Catenulispora sp. EB89: one gene and its partner. The protein of the gene in region 1 binds, or shares a complex with, the protein of each later gene. Links are inferred from orthologs where the notes say so. Each region holds a gene or a part of one and is shown in the gene's direction. Other genes may lie near its edges.

Region 1 (3,163 bases):
GCCGGGGAGGCGGACAAGGTGTTCCCGCACGTGAAGGGCGGGCCGGCGCCGACGATCCTGGCGCAGTCGCCGTTCACGGCGGAGGGCGACGGGAACCGGCCGGTCAAGGACACGCAGCAGACGGTGCTGTGTCAGTACCCGTCGGGGGCGTGGGTGTTCGACGCCGGGACGTTCCACTGGAACCACGGGTTGTCCACACCCGGGTTCGTGGACGAGCGGGTTCAGCGGGCGACGCGGAACCTGCTCGATCGGATGACGGGGAAGGTCAAGGCTTAGCGGGTCTGTGCCCGCCGGCGCCTGGCGAGAACGCCCTGTTCTTTAGCAAAGCTCCGGGAGTCCAGCAAGATTCTTCCGGGAAAATTTTTCTCCACAGCCGGTGGACGAATCAGCGACGCTCCCGTGCACGTCAGGGCTTCGCGATCAGTCGCCGCCGAGATTATTCACAGGGACCTTCCACACTCTGTCCCCAGGTACATCGGCGTGTCTCCACAGCTTTCCGCCACTTATCCACAGGTTATCCACAGGGGGTGTGGACGGCCGCCTCGACCGGCGGCGCCCGGTTCCGTACCGTGGAGGGTACGAGCCTGTCTGACCCGTCCCGTACAAAGAAGAGACGAGGGTTTCGCAGGACTGGCAACGCGGGCAAGGGAGGCGGGACATGAGCATCGACGACCTCCCGTACACCGCCGACGAGGCCTACCAGGGCGGCTTCGAACGGACCCCGCCGCAGGACATCCCGGCGGAGCAGTCGGTGCTGGGCGGCATGCTGCTGTCCAAGGACGCCATCGCCGAGGTCATCGAGGTCATCAAGGCCGTCGACTTCTACAAGCCGGCCCACGAGGCGGTCTACGGAGCCATCCTCGAGCTCTACGGCCGCGGCGAGCCGGCCGACCCGGTCACCGTCGCCGCGCTGCTCACCAAGAAGGGCGACATCAACCGCATCGGCGGCGCGCCCTATCTGCACACCCTGATCAACTCGGTCCCCACCGCCGCCAACGCCGGCTACTACGCCGAGATCGTCAAGGAGCGCGCCGTCCTGCGCCGCCTGGTCGAGGCGGGCACCCGCATCGTCCAGATGGGCTACAGCACCGACGGCAGCGACGTCGAGCAGATCGTCGACGCCGCCCAGCAGGAGATGTACAACGTCACCGAGACCCGCACCAGCGAGGACTTCGTCCCCCTGGCCGACGCCATGGAAGGCGCGCTCGACGAGATCGAGTCCATCTCCAACCGCTCCGGCCAGATGACCGGCGTCCCCACCGGCTTCCACGACCTGGACGCGCTGACGAACGGACTGCACCCGGGGCAGATGGTGATCATCGCGGCGCGCCCCGCCATCGGCAAGTCGACCCTGGGACTGGACCTAGCCCGCAGCTGCTCCATCAAGAACGGCCTGAGCTGCGTCATCTTCTCCCTCGAGATGGGCCGCAACGAGATCATCATGCGCCTGCTCTCGGCCGAGGCCCGCGTCGCCCTGCACCACATGCGCAGCGGCACGATGACCGACGAGGACTGGGCCCGCCTGGCGCGCCGCATGGGGCCGGTATCCGAGGCGCCACTGTTCATCGACGACTCGCCGAACATGTCCATGATGGAGATCCGAGCCAAGGCCCGGCGGCTCAAGCAGCGGCACGACCTGCAGCTGGTGATCATCGACTACATGCAGCTGATGCAGCACAGCAGCACCAACTCCAAGCGGCCCGACAGCCGCCAGCAGGAGGTCTCGGAGATCTCCCGGTCCCTGAAGCTCCTGGCCAAGGAGCTCGAGGTCCCGGTCATCGCCATCAGCCAGCTGAACCGAGGCCCCGAACAGCGCACCGACAAGCGCCCGATGATGAGCGACCTGCGCGAGTCCGGCTCCCTGGAGCAGGACGCGGACGTCATCATCCTGCTGCACCGCGAGGACGCCTACGAGCGCGAGTCGCCGCGCGCCGGCGAGGCCGACCTGATCGTGGCCAAACACCGTAACGGGCCGACCGCGAACATCACGGTGGCTTTCCAGGGCCACTACTCGCGGTTCGTGGATATGGCGCAGAGCTAGGGCTGAGTGCCGACGTAGCGTCGGTCCTACTGCACAACCGGCTGGCATCAGGCTGATTCATCCAGTCGCTGCAGCACACTGCCGAGCTCGTCGCAGGCAAGCAACCCGGCGATGACGGCAACCATGGCGTCCACGCCTGGCTCACGGACAATCAGTCCGTCCGGGCAGGCAAAGTAGCGGCCGCCCTGGGCTTCTCCGGTGGTCGCCCACCGATCCATCAGGCGCCGCACCTCGTCGAGGGTGAAGATCGTCGCACCCCAGCGGGAGCCGTCGCCCAGACAAACCTCGACGTCTACGTTGCATGCATCGGCGGGATCCTCACCGACGCCGAGAAGGAAGGAAGCCTCGAAGCCGTCGGACTCAACGCGGAACCAGGACACAACACACCGCTCCTTGGCCGGGTCCAGCAGGGTCTGCTCAGGATGCCGATCGTGCATCACGCGTGCGACCGTCCCCGCGCCGCCTCTTACTCCCGCCGGTTCGGTCAGCCGGCCTCGGGCACCCCGGCAGCACCTGTTGAGGGGACGCCTCGATCGTTTCACGGCTGAGACCACAGCAGCCAGAGATTTCCGCCACCGGAACGGGACGGGCGCCCCTTCGCCAGAAGCGGGACGAGGCATCAGATCGCAGGCCGGCCAGCCTTGGGCCGCCAGGACAAACGGCTGCCTACAAGGTCCTCAGGTCCCGGTCGGCGGCGCGCTCATCGCCGCTGCCAGGAACGTAATCGCCCAGCGCCGGGCCGCCTCGCCCGCCGGCGGGGTCGGGCAGCCCGGGGTGGGCTGGTTGTGGACGTCGATGCGGTCCATGGCCACCACGGCGAGGATTCCCCGCAGCCGGAACACCAGCTCCTCTGGGGAAAGGGCGGGGAGTGCACGTGCGAAGGCCGCCAGGTAGCGGTCGTGGACCGCGGCCTCGGCCGGGCCGGTCCAGCTGCGGACTTCCTCGGCCGGGTCGGCGATGATCGTCACGATCAGCCGGGATGTGCGGGCGCCGCCCTCGTCGCCGGCCGGCATCTCGTCGAACAGCGGCCCCGCGAAGGCCGCCACCAGTTCGGCGGCCGACGGGTCCGGGGTCCGGGCCAGCAGCCGGTCGAGCCCGGCGGACTGCGCGGCGTTGATGGGC
Region 2 (3,306 bases), on another replicon or contig:
CACCGGGCGCCAGCGCGGCCGAGCTGTCCGAGGCGCTGGGCCGGCTGATGGCCCTGGAGTACTGGCCCGGCGACTACGACGGCTCCTTCGCCGCGCAGGCCGCGCTGAAGAACGCCACCAGCAGCCTGATCGGCCGGTTCTGCCAGTCCGCGGCCGCCGCCACCCGGGACCGGGCCGGCGAGCTGGCTGCCGACGGAGCCACCGGCCCGCTGACCCGTTACGCCGCGGACCTGATCGTCCCGCGTGCGACCCGGCTGGAATGCGCGCTGCTCAAGGCCGTCACCGCGCGCTACGTCATGCAGCGCGACGACGCCCGCGAACGCCGCCGGCTCCAGCGCGAGCTGGTCGCCAGCCTGGTCGAAGGCCTGTCTGCACTGCCGGACCACCTGGAGCCGGCCTTCCGCGCCTGGTACGCCGAGGCCACCGACGACTGCACTCGCCTGCGCGTGGTCGTGGACCAGGTCGCGTCGCTCACCGATGACGCCGCGTACGCCCTGAGCAGGCGAATGGGTACCGTCTGACCACCGCTATAAACTCTGGCTGTGGCTGGACGGATCAATGACGACGACATCGAGCGAGTACGCAAGGCGGCCTCGATCGTCGATGTCGTCGGCGCCGTGGTCCAACTCCGCAACGGCGGCGGCGGGAACCTGAAGGGCCTGTGCCCCTTCCACGACGAGAAGTCGCCGTCCTTCCAGGTCAGCCCGGCCAAGAACTTCTACCACTGCTTCGGCTGCGGCGTCGGCGGCGACGTCATCAAGTTCATGATGGAGTACGACCACCTCACCTTCGCCGAGGCGGTCGAACGGCTGGCGAGTCAGTACAGCATCGAGCTGCGCTACAGCGAGGGCGGCTACACGAAGCAGGGGGAGGGCCGCAGCGAGCGCACCCGGCTGATCGACGCGCACAAGGTCGCCACCGAGTACTTCATCGACCAGCTCTCCACCCCGGCCGCCGTCAAGGCCCGCGAAGTCCTGAGCGCGCGCGGCTTCGACGCCTCCGCGATCGAGCAGTTCCGCGTCGGGTTCGCCCCGGAATCGTGGGAATCGCTGGTCCGCCACCTGCGCGCCCGCGGCTTCACCGACAAGGAGATCCTGACCGGCGGTCTGGCCTCCGAGGGCCGCCGCGGTGCGATGGACCGCTTCCGCAACCGGCTGATGTGGCCGATCGCCGACCTGTCCGGCGACGTCATCGGGTTCGGCGGCCGCCGGCTCACCGACGACCCGGACACTCCGAAGTACCTCAACAGCCCCGAGACGCCGATCTACAAGAAGTCCTCGGTGCTCTACGGCCTGGAGATGGCGCGCAAGGAGATCGTCAAGCAGGAGCGGGCGGTCGTGGTCGAGGGCTACACCGATGTGATGGCCTGCCATCTGGCCGGCGTCCCGACCGCGGTGGCCACCTGCGGCACCGCGTTCGGCGAGGAACACATCAAGATCCTGCGACGGCTGCTGGCCGACCGGAACCAGTTCCTCGGTGTCGAGGTGGTGTTCACCTTCGACGGTGACTCCGCCGGGCAAAAAGCCGCTATGCGCGCTTATCTCGACGAGGACAAGTTCGTCACGCAGACCTTCGTCGCCGTCGAGCCCAGCGGCATGGACCCGTGCGATCTGCGGCTGGCCAAGGGCGACGCGGCGGTGCGCGAGCTGGTCGCCACCCGGACCCGGCTGTTCGAGTTCGTGATCCGCGCCGAGCTGGCCAAGCAGAACCTCGACGAGTCCGAGGGCCGGGTGCACGCGCTGCGCACCACCGCGCCGATCGTGGCGAAGATCCGCGACTCGGCGCTGCGCAACGACTACACGCGCCGGCTCGCCGGCTGGCTCGGGCTCGAAGAGCGGGACGTGCAGGCCACGGTGCGCCGGCTGCTCGCGGCCTCCGGGGTCCGCCCGGAGGTGCCGGTCTCCGGCGGACCGGGCGGCGGCGGCCAGGGCGGCGGCTACGGGTCCTCAGGGGGTCGTGGCGGCGACTGGGGCGACCGCCGCGGGAATCAGGGCTCGAACAACCGGCGCGGCGGTTACGGAGGCGGCCAGGGCGGTTCGGGCGGCCGGGACGGCGGCTACGGCGGCGGTCGCGGTGGCGGCCGGGGCGGCGGCCGTAACGACCGGGGCGGCTTCGGCGGGCGCGACGATCGCGGCGGCTACGGCGACGCTTACGGAGGCGGCGGATACGGCCCCCCGAACCAGGACGGTCTGTTCGGCGCCGAGGCCGCGACCGTTCCGGGACACCGTGATCCGGTCGCCGGCGCCGAGCGCGAAGCGTTGAAGATGGCGTTGCAATTCCCGCAACTGGCCGGCGTCACTTTCGACGGTCTGGCGCCCGAGGAGTTCACCGTTCCCGCGTATGCCGCGGTGTGCGCGGCTGTGCGCGCGGCCGGCGGCTGCACCACCGGCAATGACAACAACTGGACCGGCCGGGTTCAAGATCAGGCCCCTGACGACGCGATCCGCGGCCTGGTCACGGAGCTGACGGTGGAGCCGGTGCACTTCCGCGGCCCGGCCGACGAGCGGTATGTCGCCGAAGTCATGACCAGGGTCCGCATCCACACCGTCGACCGCCGTATCAAGGACGTGAGATCCAAACTGCAGCGGTTGAATCCCGTTACCGGGCAAGAGGAATACAACAAACTCTTCGGTGAACTCGTGGCGTTGGAGCAATACAAGCGTGGCCTGGCGGAAGTCTCATAACGGTCACGGTTTCGTGACCGGCGGGCGACACTGATCTTGGACTGGTTTCCGTTATCTGGGATAGCTCTGCGGCGCGCGGGGTAAGCGTGTGGCGAAGACGTCGCGAACCCCCACCTTGGAGCTTGTCGTGAACAGTGCTGTCGCACAGGGACCGGTGGCCCTCCTCGACACCCTCGCGCCGACCCCCCACCCCACTTCTTCGTCCGTGGCCGAGGCCCGGACCGCTGTCGGTCTGGGCGAGCCGGAAGAGCTCAACCCCTTGCGAGTCCCAGGCCCGGCCGGGCCGGAGATCGCAGAGCTCGAAGCGGTGCTGGAGGAAGAGGCCGAAACCGAGCCGGAGAAGGAAGCCGAGGCGGATTCTAAGGTCAACGCCTGGGCCGACTCCGCCGGACCGGCCGGCGACTTGTTTCGGCAGTATTTGCGGGAAATCGGTCGGGTGCCGCTGCTCAACGCGGTGCTGGAGGTGGAACTCGCGCAGGCCGTCGAGGCCGGCCTGTTCGCCGAGGAGAAGCTGACCTACGAGACCCACCTGAAGCCGCAACTGCGCCGCGAACTGGCGATCCTGGTCCTGGAGGGCCAGGCCGCCAAGCGCCGCCTGATCGAGGCGAACCTGCGGCTGGTG

Evidence for each region.
Region 2: the proteins of dnaB (region 1) and dnaG are in contact, whole or in part, in a crystal structure (PDB 2R6A), measured with the Geobacillus stearothermophilus proteins. The link is inferred for Catenulispora sp. EB89 from one-to-one orthologs. Residues at the interface, in WP_033016901.1 of Geobacillus stearothermophilus: Ser13, Glu15, Ala16, Gln18, Glu91, Leu92, Asp94, Ala95, Val96, Pro97, Thr98, Ala99, Ala100, Asn101, Tyr104, Tyr105, Ile108; in WP_049624496.1 of Geobacillus stearothermophilus: Lys456, Leu457, Leu458, Pro459, Ala460, Asn463, Ala464, Leu467, Leu535, Leu536, Ile537, Ala538, Gln544, Glu545, Asp548, Tyr549, His552.

The regions. Positions count from the first base shown.
Region 1 is NZ_JBGCCU010000001.1:660,530-663,692, reverse strand. Bases 1-2,849 are described here. They hold dnaB (replicative DNA helicase), read left to right. Parts: upstream 1-658; coding sequence 659-2,041; downstream 2,042-2,849. Other genes in these bases: ABH920_RS03070 (TetR/AcrR family transcriptional regulator), read right to left, coding at 2,719-2,849; ABH920_RS03075 (hypothetical protein), read right to left, coding at 2,089-2,478; ABH920_RS03085 (N,N-dimethylformamidase beta subunit family domain-containing protein), read left to right, coding at 1-276. Also shown: more of ABH920_RS03070, read right to left, coding at 2,850-3,163. UniProt on the Escherichia coli protein: The main replicative DNA helicase, it participates in initiation and elongation during chromosome replication. Travels ahead of the DNA replisome, separating dsDNA into templates for DNA synthesis.
Region 2 is NZ_JBGCCU010000003.1:100,991-104,296, reverse strand. The notes cover bases 122-3,113. They hold dnaG (DNA primase), read left to right. Parts: upstream 122-542; coding sequence 543-2,684; downstream 2,685-3,113. Other genes in these bases: ABH920_RS07360 (RNA polymerase sigma factor), read left to right, coding at 2,812-3,113; ABH920_RS07370 (deoxyguanosinetriphosphate triphosphohydrolase), read left to right, coding at 122-521. In the rest of the region: more of ABH920_RS07370, read left to right, coding at 1-121; more of ABH920_RS07360, read left to right, coding at 3,114-3,306. UniProt on the Escherichia coli protein: RNA polymerase that catalyzes the synthesis of short RNA molecules used as primers for DNA polymerase during DNA replication.